One region of the Streptomyces sp. ITFR-16 genome, then DNA from elsewhere that is predicted to be linked to it. Evidence: riboswitches for the same ligand, from Rfam matches in the RefSeq annotation. Region 1 holds a riboswitch; each other region holds the start of a gene.
The links. Region 1 has a riboswitch for thiamine pyrophosphate ahead of RLT58_RS09540 (thiamine ABC transporter substrate-binding protein). Riboswitches for the same ligand answer to the same signal wherever they lie in the genome.
Positions count from the first base shown of each region.

Region 2: linked by a shared signal. The riboswitch ahead of RLT58_RS03185 (purine-cytosine permease family protein) and the one ahead of RLT58_RS09540 (thiamine ABC transporter substrate-binding protein) in region 1 are both predicted to bind thiamine pyrophosphate.
Region 3: linked by a shared signal. The riboswitch ahead of thiO (glycine oxidase ThiO) and the one ahead of RLT58_RS09540 (thiamine ABC transporter substrate-binding protein) in region 1 are both predicted to bind thiamine pyrophosphate.

Region 1 is NZ_CP134609.1:2,179,248-2,183,630, reverse strand. It holds gene RLT58_RS09555 (phosphatidate cytidylyltransferase) at 1-35, shown strand, start outside; gene RLT58_RS09550 (hypothetical protein) at 108-626, opposite strand; gene rlmN (dual-specificity RNA methyltransferase RlmN) at 765-1,871, shown strand; TPP riboswitch at 1,913-2,029, shown strand; gene RLT58_RS09540 (thiamine ABC transporter substrate-binding protein) at 2,110-3,213, shown strand; gene RLT58_RS09535 (ABC transporter permease) at 3,300-4,383, shown strand, end outside.
Region 2 is NZ_CP134609.1:679,037-683,419, forward strand. It holds gene RLT58_RS03165 (SPFH domain-containing protein) at 1-952, shown strand, start outside; gene RLT58_RS03170 (hypothetical protein) at 949-1,848, shown strand; gene RLT58_RS03175 (nucleotide triphosphate diphosphatase NUDT15) at 1,922-2,428, shown strand; gene RLT58_RS03180 (FBP domain-containing protein) at 2,479-2,973, shown strand; TPP riboswitch at 3,055-3,149, shown strand; gene RLT58_RS03185 (purine-cytosine permease family protein) at 3,140-4,383, shown strand, end outside.
Region 3 is NZ_CP134609.1:6,008,323-6,012,705, reverse strand. It holds gene thiE (thiamine phosphate synthase) at 1-377, opposite strand, end outside; gene RLT58_RS26595 (Rv2175c family DNA-binding protein) at 470-835, opposite strand; gene RLT58_RS26590 (NAD(P)/FAD-dependent oxidoreductase) at 900-2,144, opposite strand; TPP riboswitch at 2,254-2,366, shown strand; gene thiO (glycine oxidase ThiO) at 2,364-3,542, shown strand; gene thiS (sulfur carrier protein ThiS) at 3,539-3,757, shown strand; gene RLT58_RS26575 (thiazole synthase) at 3,760-4,383, shown strand, end outside.

The DNA.
Region 1 (4,383 bases):
GGCTGCTGCTGGTCGTCTTCGTCGGCTCCGGCTGAGCATTTGCCGGCACGGCAACGCGTGAGGGCCCCCGTCCGCGGACGGGGGCCCTCACGCGTGTTTCTCCGGTGTCAGCCGCGCTCGCGCAGGGCCGAGCGCATGTGGTGGTGCATCTCCATGGCCCGGCGGCGCATCCACAGGATCCAGGTGCAGAACACGACCACCCCGACGGCGAAGACCACGGGGAAGGCCGGCGAGCCGGTGGTGGCACCGAGGACGAGCATGCCGACGGCGACCAGGCCCAGCCAGTACGGCAGCCACCGGCCGCCCCGCTCCATCTTCCCGAGCTGCTCGTCGACCAGCCGCCGCATCATCGCGCGCTCCTCGGGGTCCCGGGGCACCTCACGGCGGCGGATCCTGCGGTTGAGGTCGACGACCGCACTCGGCCGCGCCCCGGTCGCCCGGCTGGTCCTGCGCCGCTGGTACGCCAGGATGCCGATGACCACGGCGGTGCAGAGCAGGCTCTGCACCGCCCATAACGCCGGATGATCGTCCCGGCGGAACACGGCACCGAGGCCCAGCCCCAGGACGAAGAGCACGAGGGCCTGCGCGGCCAGGCTGTGGTTGAACCAGTGCTTCACGGTGTGCACGACGGATACCTCCTGCGAAGTCGGCGGGCTGTCCCTGTCTCTCCGGATACCCCGTCGGGGCCCGCGCAGCGGTACCGCGAGGGCCCCGGCCGACGAGGGGCAGGGGCACCTCCGCGTGTCTGCGACACTGGAAGAACCATGCCTAAGCCCGGAGAACTCACTTTCGTCGCGCCCCGCGGAGCCAAGAAGCCGCCGCGGCATCTCGCCGACCTCACGCCCGCCGAGCGCAGGGAGGCCGTCGCCGCGATCGGCGAGAAGCCCTTCCGCGCCCAGCAGCTCTCGCAGCACTACTTCGCGCGGTACGCGCACGACCCGGCGGAGTGGACCAACATCCCGGCCGGATCGCGGGACAAGCTCGCCGAGGCGATGTTCCCCGACCTGATGTCGGTGGTCCGGCACATCAGCTGCGACGACGACACCACCCGCAAGACGCTGTGGAAGCTGCACGACGGGACGCTGGTCGAGTCCGTCCTGATGCGCTATCCCGAGCGCGTCACGATGTGCATCTCCTCGCAGGCCGGCTGCGGGATGAACTGCCCGTTCTGCGCCACCGGACAGGCCGGTCTCGACCGCAACCTGTCCACCGCCGAGATCGTCCACCAGATCGTGGACGGCATGCGGGCGCTGCGCGACGGCGAGGTCCCGGGCGGTCCGGCCCGGCTCTCCAACATCGTCTTCATGGGCATGGGCGAGCCGCTGGCCAACTACAACCGCGTGGTCGGCGCGATCCGCCGGCTGACCGACCCCGAGCCCGACGGCCTGGGGCTCTCGCAGCGCGGGATCACCGTCTCCACCGTCGGCCTCGTCCCCGCGATGCTCCGGTTCGCCGACGAGGGCTTCAAGTGCCGTCTCGCCGTCTCGCTGCACGCCCCGGACGACGAGCTGCGCGACACCCTCGTCCCGGTCAACACCCGGTGGAACGTCAACGAGGTCCTGGACGCCGCGTGGGAGTACGCGGAGAAGTCCGGCCGCCGCATCTCCATCGAGTACGCCCTGATCCGCGACATCAACGACCAGGCGTGGCGGGGCGACCGGCTCGGCCGCCTCCTCAAGGGCAAGCGCGTCCACGTCAACCTGATCCCGCTGAACCCGACCCCGGGCTCGAAGTGGACCGCCTCCCGGCCCGAGGACGAGAAGGCGTTCGTCGAGGCCATCGCCGCCCACGGCGTGCCCGTCACCGTCCGGGACACCCGCGGCCAGGAGATCGACGGGGCCTGCGGACAGCTGGCGGCATCCGAGCGCTGAGGCCCACGGGGGCCGTGTAGCCTGGGGCCGAAATCAACTTCATATTCCGACAGGGGAGCGCCACAGCGCTGAGAGTGCGGCACCAAGGACAGGTTGGCCGCAGACCCTCTGAACCTCGCCCGGGTCATTCCGGGTAGGAAGTTCGGACCTTACTCAAGCTGTTGCGCCCTGCCCGCTTCCGGTTTCCACCGGCGCGGGCAGGGCCGCGTCTCTTCCTGGTCACTCCAGGAGGAATCACATGAGCACCACCCAGAAGATCGCGGTGACGGCCCTCGCCGCCGCGCTCGGCGCGACCGCGCTGGCCGGCTGCGGAAGCTCCGACGACAAGGCCTCCGGTACCGGCGGCACCAACGGCACCGGCTCCAAGACCGTCACGCTCGTCAGCCACGACTCCTTCAACGCCTCCAAGGGCGTGCTGAAGGAGTTCACCCGCGAGACCGGCTACACCGTCAAGGTGCTGAAGAGCGGTGACGCCGGCGCCGCCCTCAACCAGGAGATCCTGACCAAGGGCTCGCCGCGCGGCGACGTGTTCTTCGGCGTCGACAACACCCTGCTCTCCCGCGCCCTCGACAACGGCCTGTTCACGCCGTACGAGGCCAAGGGCATCGACAGGGTCGCGGCCGACGTCCAGCTGGACGCGGACAAGCACCGGGTCACCCCGGTCGACACCGGCGACATCTGCGTCAACTACGACAAGAAGTACTTCGCCGACAAGAAGCTCGCGCCGCCGCGGACCTTCGCCGACCTGGCGAAGCCCGCGTACAAGGACCTGCTGGTCACCGAGAACGCCGCGACCTCCTCGCCCGGCCTCGGCTTCCTCCTCGGCACGGTCGCCACGTTCGGCGAGGACGGCTACCAGGGCTACTGGAAGAAGCTCAAGGACAACGGCGTCAAGGTCGTCGACGGCTGGGAGCAGGCGTACAACGAGGAGTTCTCCGGCTCCGCCGGAGGCAGGAAGGCCAAGGCCGACCGGCCGCTCGTCGTCAGCTACGCCTCCAGCCCGCCCGTCGAGGTGCTGTACGCGGATCCGCAGCCGAAGACCGCCCCGACCGGCGTCGCCACCGGCACGTGCTTCCGCCAGATCGAGTTCGCCGGGCTGCTGGACGGCGCGAGGAACGAGGCGGGCGGCAAGGCCCTGCTGGACTTCCTGATCAGCAAGAAGTTCCAGGAGGACATGCCGCTCAACATGTTCGTCAGCCCGGTCGCGAAGGATGCGAAGGTGCCCGCGCTCTTCACGAAGTTCGGTGCCACCGCCGAGAAGCCGGCGACCGTCGCCCCGGACACCATCGCCAAGAACCGTGAGCAGTGGGTCCAGTCATGGTCCTCGCTCGTAGTGAAGTAGCGAAGACACCCGTACGCGGACCGGGCGCGCGCGGGAGGTCCGCACGCGCCCGGGCCCGGCGCGGGAGCGCGGTGCGGCTCGGCCTGATGGCCGTGCCCGTCGCGTTCTTCGCGCTGTTCTTCGCCTATCCCGTCGCCGCGATCGTCGGACGCGGCCTCAAGGCGGACGGGGTCTGGCAGTTCGGCCGGTTCGGCGAGGTGCTGGCCCGGCCGGACATCCGCGACGTCCTCTGGTTCACTCTCTGGCAGGCGCTCGCCTCGACCGCGCTGACCCTCCTGATCGCCCTGCCGGGCGCGTATGTCTTCGCCCGGTTCGACTTCCCCGGCAAACAGCTGCTGCGGGCCGTCGTCACGGTGCCGTTCGTGCTGCCGACCGTCGTCGTCGGCACGGCCTTCCTCGCCCTGCTGGGGCGCGGCGGCTTCCTCGACGAGCTGTGGGGCGTCCGGCTGGACACCACGGTGTGGGCGATCCTGCTCGCCCATGTGTTCTTCAACTACGCGGTCGTCGTCCGCACCGTCGGCGGGCTCTGGTCGCAGCTCGACCCGCGCCAGGAGGAGGCCGCGCGGGTCCTGGGGGCCGGACGGTTCGCCGCCTGGCGGCGCGTCACCCTGCCCGCGCTCGGCCCGGCCGTGGCCGCCGCCGCGCTGATGGTCTTCCTGTTCACCTTCACCTCCTTCGGCGTCGTTCAGATCCTCGGTGGCCCCGGCTACTCCACGCTTGAGGTGGAGATCTACCGGCAGACCGCCCAGCTGCTCGCCCTGCCCACGGCCGCCGTGCTGACGCTCGTGCAGTTCCTCGCGGTCGGCGCCGTCCTCGCCGTGCATGCGTGGACCGTGCGGCGCAGGGAGAGCGCGCTGAAACTGGTCGACCCGGCGCAGACGGCCCGCAGACCGCGCGGTCCGGGCCAGTGGGCGCTGCTCGCCGGTGTCCTGCTGACCGTGCTGGTCCTGATCCTGCTGCCGCTCGCCGTCCTGGTGGAACGCTCGCTCGACGTCTCCGGCGGCCATGGCCTCGCGTACTACCGCGCGCTGGCGTCGGCGGACGCGAACAGCGGTACGTTCCTGGTCGCGCCCATCGAAGCCATCGGGAACTCGCTGCGCTACGCCCTGGTCGCGACCCTCATCGCGCTGGTCGTCGGGGGACTGGCAGCCGCCGCCCTGACCCGGCGGG
Region 2 (4,383 bases), 1.5 Mb from region 1:
CCGCCACCACAAGCGCGGCCGGCTCACCCACGACGGGGCCGGGCTCAGCTTCTGGTACCGCTCGCTCAGCGCCGCCCTGTCCGAGGTCCCGGTCAACGACCGCGAGCTGGCCATGGCGTTCCACGCCCGTACGTCCGACTTCCAGGACGTCACCGTGCAGGCCACCGTGACCTACCGGATCAGCGACCCGGCCGAGGCCGCCGCCCGCCTCGACTTCTCCGTCGACCCGGACACCGGCGCCTGGCGCGGCGCCCCGCTGGAGCAGATCACCACGCTCCTCACCGAGACGGCCCAGCAGCACACCCTGGACGTGCTGGCCCGCACCCCGCTGGCCGGGGCGCTGGTGGACGGGGTCGCCGCCGTGCGCGAGCGGGTCGCGGCCGGGCTCGCCGCCGAACCCCGGCTGCCCGCCACCGGCATCGACGTGGTGGCCGTGCGCGTCGTCGCCATCCGCCCGGAGGCCGAGGTGGAGCGGGCGCTGCGCACCCCCGCCCGGGAGCAGATCCAGCAGGAGGCCGACCGGGCCACCTACGAGCGGCGGGCCGTGGCGGTCGAGCGCGAGCGGACCATCGCCGAGAACGAACTGGCCAGCCAGATCGAGCTGGCCCGCCGGGAGGAGCAGCTCGTCGAGCAGCGCGGCACCAACACCCGCCGCGAGGCCGAGGAGAACGCGGCGGCCGACGGCGTGCGCGCCGAGGCGGAGGCCGCCCGCAAGGTGCGCCTGGCCCGGGCCGAGGCGGAGGCCGCCCGCGAAGTGGGCGCCGCACGCGCCGAGTCGCAGGCCGCCTGGCTGCGGGTGCACGGCGAGGTGGAGGCGGCGACCCTGCACGCGCTGGCCGCCACCCGGCTCGCGGAGAACCTGCCCCGCATCGACAGCCTCACCCTGTCGCCCGACGTCCTGACCGGTCTGCTCAGCAAGCTCGGCCGGCCGGCGCCGGAGACCGGGGCGTGAGCCTGGCACCGAGGGCGGTCCTGGTCCACCGCACCACCGAGTACGAGGAGTTGCTGGCCCGGCACGGAACGCACGGCCAGGCCGCGTTCTTCCTGTCCAGCCGGGGCCGGTCCATCGAGGAGGTGGCCCGGCGGCACGAGCGGACCCGGCAGGCGCTGGCCGATGTGGCGGCGGCCGTCCCGCTCCAGTGGCGGCACTCACGGGTGGAGCGGGCGGACCTGGACCGGTTCCTGTTCGCGCCCGAGGACGTCGTGGTCGTCGTCGGGCAGGACGGTCTGGTCGCCAACGCGGCGAAGTACCTCTCCGGCCAGCCGGTCGTGGGCATCGACACCGATCCCGGCCGCAATCCCGGCGTGCTCGTGCGCCACCGGCCCGGCGACGCGGCGGCGCTGCTCCGGGCCGCCGCGGCGCCGGGCGGCCGCGCGGACGAGCTGACCATGGTGGAGGCGGTGGCCGACGACACCCAGCGGCTGCTGGCTCTCAACGAGATCTACCTCGGCCCGCCGGGGCACCAGACGGCCCGCTACCGGCTGGGCACGGACGCGGCCGGCTCACCCGCCGAGCCGCAGGCCTCCTCCGGTGTGCTGGTCGGCACCGGGACCGGCGCCACGGGCTGGCTGCGCTCGCTGTGGCAGGAGCGCCGCAGCCCGCTGGCACTGCCGGCGCCGACCGATCCCCGGCTGCTGTGGTTCGTCCGGGAGGCGTGGCCGTCCCCGGTGACCGGCACCTCACTGGTCTCCGGGGAGCTGGGGCGCGGGCAGGAGCTCCGGCTGACCGTGGAGTCCGACCGGGTGGTGGTCTTCGGGGACGGGATGGAGACGGACGCGCTGGAGCTGACGTGGGGCCAGAGCGTACGGCTCGGCATCGCGGCGACGGCGCTGCGGCTGACCGTGTGAGCGCGCCGGGGCGGGTCCCGGCCGCCCCGTAGGCTCGACGCCCGGCCCCGTACGACCGTGCAAGGAGAGCGCCATGACCACCGACGCCACCCCCGTTCCGTCCCGCAACTCCCGTCCGCCCAAGGCGCAGGCGGCGCTGGGGGTCGGGGTGATCGTGCAGGATGCGCGGGGGCGCATCCTGCTCGGCCGGCACCACAGCGGGACCTGGGAGCTGCCGGGCGGCAAGGTCGATCCGCTGCCGGAGTCCGTCGCGGCGGCCGCCGCGCGTGAGCTGCGCGAGGAGACCGGTCTGAGGGTCGCGGAGCACGAGGTGAGCATCTTCGTGATGCTGCACGACGCGGTGGGCGGCATCAACCGGGTCACGCTCGGCGCTCTTGTACGGGTCGGCTCGGCGACCCCCGAGGTGACCGAGCCCCATCTGATCAGCACCTGGCGGTGGACCTCGCCCGACGAGCTGCCGGCACCCCTCTTCGACCCCTCGGCGCAGATCCTGGCGGCCTGGCGCCCCGGCCTCGGCCTCACGCACCCGCCCGCGCACCGGCTGGACCTGGTGACCGAGGAGACCGAGGTACACACCTAATTCGATTAATCATTTGCCTAGGGCTCATAGGCAGAGTTAGCGTCGTGGGCATGAAGGCCGTGACCGAGCAGGACATCCGCACATCGTTCGTCAATTGCTCCAAGGGGGAGGCCGGGCGTCTGCCGCTGCCCCGCGATTTCGGGGAGCTGCCCTGGGAGGATCTCGACTTCCTGGGCTGGCGCGATCTCAGCGCGCCCGGGCGCAGCTACATCGTCACCGAGCACGACGGGAAGCTGACGGGGATCTCGCTGCGCTTCCCCTCCCAGCAGCGCGGGTTCCTCCACCGGAGCATGTGCTCCCTCTGCCTGACCACGCACCCCGGCGGCGGGGTCTCCCTGATGACCGCCCGCAAGACGGGTCCCGCCGGGCGTGAGGGCAATTCGGTCGGCCTGTACATGTGCACCGACCTGGCCTGCTCCCTGTACGTGCGCGGGAAGAAGGCCGTGGCCTCGGGCGCCCGCTTCAAGGAGTCGCTGACCCTGGAGGAGCAGGTCGGCCGCACCGCGGCCAATCTCTCCGCCTTCGTGGCCAAGCTCTTCGGCTGAGTCACGCGCCGGGCGCGCAGGGGGTGGACAGGTACCCACCCCCGCACCGGCATCCGCGCCCGCCCGGCTATCCTGGCCGCCACACCGGACACGGGGTGCCCCGCACAGGGGCTGAGATCACACCCGTCGAACCTGAACCAGTTAGCACTGGCGGAGGGATGTCTTCATGTCGTTGTCGCATGCCCAGGACGAGCTCGCCGCATTCGGCGGGCGCATGCCCACCGCACCCGGCGATCTGCGCGTCGAGGCACACGGGATAGCCCCCGTCCCCGAGGACCGCCGCTACGGCGGGCCCGGCCGGCTCTTCACCGTCTGGTTCGCGCCCAATCTGACGATGACGGGTGTCTTCACCGGCACCGTCGGCATCGCGCTGGGCCTGGACTTCGCCACCGCGCTGGCCGCCGTCGTGCTCGGGACCCTCGTGGGCGCCGTGCCCACCGCGTATCTGGGCACCTGGGGCAGCCAGACCGGGGCCGGGCAACTCCCCTTGGCCCGGCTGGCGTTCGGCCGGGGTGTCGTCGTGCCCGGGGTGCTGCAGTGGCTGTCCTCCATCGCCTGGGACGCCTTGATCGGGCTGTTCGGCGGGGACGCGCTGGCCCAGCTGTGCGGCTGGCCGTTCTGGCTGGGGGTCCTGGTCATGATGGCTGCCCAGGGAGCGTTGGGCGTCCTGGGGTACGAGGTGATCCACCGGCTCCAGACCGTGATGACGTTCGCCCTGGCCGCCGCCTTCGCCGTGCTCTCCACCAAGCTCCTGCAAGGCGTCCACCCGGCCGCCTCCGGTTCCGTGCACGGCGCGGACCGGGCCGGCGCCGCCGTCCTGACCTGCACCGTCGCGCTGAGCCTGGCGCTGTCCTGGGCGCCGTACGCCAGCGACTTCAGCCGCTATCTGCCGCGCACCGCGTCCCGGCCGCGGATGTTCTGGTGCACGCTGCTGGGCATCAGCACCTCCTTCGTGGCCGTCCAGGCCCTCGGGCTGTGGGGGGCGTCCGTCTTCACCGACCAGACGGCGCGCGGCATCGACACCCTGCTGGGCGGGGGCGCCCTCGGCGCGTTCGGGCTGCTCGCCGTGGCGCTCGCCGCGCTGTGCAGCAACGCCATGAACGACTACAGCGGTTCGCTGGCGCTCCAGACGATGGGTGTCCGGCTGCCGCGACCGGTCGCCGCCGCACTCGCCGCGGCGCTCGGCTTCCCGCTGGTCCTGTGGATGCACGCGGCCGACACCACGACCCGCTTCCAGAACGTGCTGCTGCTCGTCGGCTACTGGATCCCCGGCTTCGTCGCGATCGTGGCCGTCGACTGGGCCGTGCGGGCGCGGGCCCGCGGCCACTCCCCCGTCGACCTGGCCACCGAGAGCGCACACCGCCGGCCGTGGTGGCCCGCCCTCACCGCCTTCGCGGCGGCCTTCGCGGC
Region 3 (4,383 bases), 3.8 Mb from region 1:
TCGGCGACGGCCGCGTCCACCTCGGCCCGGGCGTGCGTGGAGCGGCCGACGACCACGTCCCGGCCGATGATCGCGCGGGCGGCCGGCACCGGCAGGTCGCCCTGGCCCAGGTGCAGCACGTCGCTGCCGATGGCGTGGGCGACGTCGGCCCGGTCGTTGACCGCGAGGAGCTTGCCGTGGCGCTTGCAGGCGTCCGCGAAGACCGCGAGGTGCTCCAGCTCCTCGGCGGCCTCCATGCCCTTGTCGCGCAGCTGGACGATGTCCACCCCGCCGGAGAGCACCGCGTCGAGGAACTCGGGCAGGTCGCCCTGGCGCCTGCGCGCGTCCGTGCACAGATAGAGCCGGGCGTCGGACAGCTGCGAGCGAGGCGTGGACATGGTGCGGTTCCCCCCGGGACAAGGCGATGGCGTGGTGCGGCGCGGGGAGCGGGCCGCGTGGGACGCGGCCCGCTCCCCCGTACGGCTTTCGGTCAGACGGCGAGCGCCTGGGCGCGGCGCTTCACCTCCGTGCCGCGATTCTCACTCAGCGCCTGCGCGGGCGTGCCCGGCAGGGTCGGGTCGGGCGTGAAGAGCCATTCCAGCATCTCTTCGTCGGAGTAGCCGTCGTCCCTCAGGAGCGTCAGGGTCCCGGAGAGGCCCTTGACCACCTTGCTGCCGTCGATGAAGGCGGCAGGCACCTGGAGCGCCCGGTTCTCACCACGTCGTACGGCGATGAGCTGGCCCTCCTTCACCAGCTGCCGCACACGCGTCACCTCGACATCGAGCATTTCCGCGATGTCGGGAAGGTGGAGCCAGGCAGGGACGAGAGCATCGATCTTTGCGTCAATCTCGGTCACGGGACAAGCCTGCCATCCCGGACCGACAGCCGACACCCGGACTCAGCCCTTCAGGTCCTCGCGGCTACGGGAGGACCGCCGACTTCAGCGGTACGGAGGGGTCGGCGGCCCGCAGCGGATCGAGCCGCGCCCCCGCCTCGACGAGCCTGCGCCCCTGGGCCAGATCGCGCGGCCGGCTCACGGCCAGGACGGCGGCCAGGACGCCGTCGCGCAGCCAGCACACGGACCAGGCGGGGTCCGCCGGGTCGCCGCGCCACAGCAGCGTGTCCGCGTCCGCGTGATGGCCGGCGTACTGCACGAACCGGCCGAACTGCTCGGACCAGAAGTAGGGCACGGGGTCGTAGGCGGGCGGTTCGGCGGCGCCCTCGCCGGCGGCCGCGGCGATGTGCGCGGCGGCGGTCCTCGGCCCCTGGAGCGCGTTGTCCCAGTGGTGGACGAGCAGCCGGGTGCCGTAGCGGGCGGAGGGGAAGGAGGCGCAGTCGCCGACGGCGTACACATCGGGCAGCGAGGTGCGCAGGGCCGTGTCGGCGGTGACCGATCCGTCGGGGCCGAGCGCGACGCCCGAGCCGGCCAGCCAGCCGGTGGCGGGCCGGGCGCCGATCCCGACGACGACCGCGTCGGCGGCGAGGGTGCGCCCGTCCGCCAGGACCACCGCGCCGGGTTCGACGCGGGCGACCCGGGCCCCGGTGAGGAGTTCGGCGCCGCTCTGTGCGTACCAGGCGGCCATCGGGGCGGCGACCTCGGCGGGCAGGGCACCCGCCAGGGGCCGGCCGGCGGCCTCGACGACGGTGACCGCACAGCCGGCGGCGCGGGCCGCGGTGGCGAACTCGGCGCCGATCCAGCCCGCGCCCACGACCACCACGTCGTGCCCCGCCGCGAGGACGGGGCGCAGCCGCGCCGCGTCGTCGAGGGTGCGCAGCAGATGGACGCCGGGCACGCCCTCGGAGCCGGGCAGGACGACCGGTTCGGCGCCGGTGGCGATGACCAGGACGTCGTAGGGCACGGGGCCCGCGGAGGTGTCCAGTTCGTGCGCGGCGGCGCGCACGCCGGTGACCTCGCAGCCCAGGCGCAGTTCGATGTCCAGGCCCTCGAAGTCGATGTCGAAGGCGGATTCCTCGGCCTTGCCGAGCAGGACCGCCTTGGACAGCGGGGGCCGGTCGTAGGGCTGGTGGGGCTCGGCGCCGATGAGGGTGACGGCGCCCGTGAAGCCCTGTTCGCGCAGGGCCACGGCGGTCTGCACCCCGGCCATGCCCGCGCCGGCGACGACGACCCGCCGCCCCGGCCTCTCTGCCCGCTGCTGCTCGCTCACCCGTCCACCTTAACCACGTGACAGACCGTCAGGACAGGGGGCCGCCGGTCCCGCCCGCACCCCCGCCCTCCTTACCGGGTCCCGGGAGCGGGGTTTAGGGTGGCCACGGTAAGACACTCGCGGGAGCCCGGACGCACCGGGCTGAGAGGGAGGCTGGACGGCCTCCGACCGTACGAACCTGATCCGGGTCATGCCGGCGAAGGGAGGGGCTGGACGCCCATGCGCACCCATCGCACCGAAGGGTCCGACGTCCTCGTCATCGGGGGCGGCATCATCGGCCTGGTGACCGCCTGGCGGGCCGCGCAGCGCGGACTGCCGACCGCGGTCGTGGACCCCGGTCCGGGCGGCGGCGCCGCCCGGGTCGCGGCCGGCATGCTGGCCGCCGTCACCGAACTCCACTACGGCGAGGACACCCTGCTGAGGCTCAACCTCGCCTCCGCCGCCCGCTATCCGTCGTTCACCGCCGAGCTGGAGGCGGCCGGCGGACAGGACATCGGCTTCCGCGCCTGCGGCACCCTGGCCGTCGCACTGGACGCCGACGACCGCGCCCATCTGCGCGAGCTGCACGAGCTCCAGCGGCGCTCGGGGCTGGACTCGCAGTGGCTGACCGGCCGGGAGTGCCGCCGGCTGGAGCCGATGCTCGCGCCGGGGGTGCGGGGCGGGCTGCGGGCCGACGGCGACCACCAGGTCGATCCGCGCCGGCTGGCCGCCGCGCTGCTCACGGCGTGCGAGCGGGCCGGGGTCGTCTTCCACCGCCGAAGGGCCGAGCGGCTCTCGGTGGTGCGCGACCGGGCCGTCGGGGCCGTCCTGGACGACGGCACGGAGGTGGCGGCCGACCAGGTCGTGCTCGCCGCGGGCAGTCTCAGCGGCCGGCTGGCCGGGGTGCCCCCGCAGGTCCTGCCGCCCGTGCGCCCGGTGAAGGGCCAGGTGCTGCGCCTGACCGTGCCCCCCGCGTACGCCCCCTTCCTCTCGCGCACCGTGCGCGCCGTGGTCCGGGGCAGCCACGTCTATCTCGTGCCGCGCGAGAACGGCGAGCTGGTCGTCGGCGCGACCAGCGAGGAGATGGGCTGGGACACCACGGTCACGGCGGGCGGGGTGTACGAGCTGCTGCGCGACGCGCACGAGCTGGTGCCCGGCATCACCGAGCTGCCGCTCACCGAGACCCTGGCCGGCCTGCGCCCCGCCTCCCCCGACAACGCCCCGCTGCTCGGCCGGACCGCCCTGCCCGGCCTCCATCTCGCCACCGGCCACCACCGCAACGGGGTGCTGCTCACGCCCGTCACGGGTGACGCCATGGGGCAGCTGCTGGCCGGCGGCGAGCTGCCCGAGGTGGCCCGCCCCTTCTCCCCCGGACGGTTCGCACCCGCCGCCCCCGCACGTCAGGAGCAGCCCGCATGACCGAGTCCGTCCCGCTCACCGTGTCCGTGAACGGCGAGGCGGTCGCCGTCGCCCCGGGCACCACCCTGGCGGCCCTCGTCGCGACGCTGACGGCCGCGCCCTCGGGTGTCGCGGCCGCGCTCAACGAGACCGTGGTGCCGCGCGGCCAGTGGCCCGCGGCGGCGCTCACCGACGGCGACCGGGTCGAGGTCCTGACCGCGGTCCAGGGAGGCTGACCGTGTCCGACGACCTCTTCACCCTCGGCGGCACCGTCCTCGGCTCCCGGCTGATCATGGGCACGGGCGGGGCGCCCAGCCTTGAGGTGCTGGAGCGCTCCCTGACCGCGTCCGGCACCGAGCTGACCACGGTCGCCATGCGCCGCCTGGACCCGACCGTGCAGGGCTCCGTGCTCTCCGTGCTGGAGAAGCTCTCCATCCGGGTGCTGCCGAACACGGCGGGCTGCTTCACGGCGGGCGAGGCCGTGCTCACCGCCCGGCTGGCCCGCGAGGCCCTCGGCACCGACTGGGTCAAGCTGGAGGTGGTGGCCGACGAACGCACCCTGCTGCCCGACCCGGTCGAGCTGCTGGACGCCGCCGAGATCCTGGTGGACGACGGTTTCACCGTGCTGCCGTACACCAACGACGACCCGGTGCTGGCCCGGAAGCTGGAGGACGTGGGGTGCGCCGCGATCATGCCGCTCGGCTCGCCGATCGGCTCGGGCCTGGGCATCCGCAACCCGCACAACTTCCAGCTGATCACCGAGCAGGCGGGGGTCCCGGTGATCCTGGACGCGGGCGCGGGGACGGCGTCGGACGCGGCGTTCGCCATGGAGCTGGGGTGCGCGGCTGTGATGCTCGCCTCG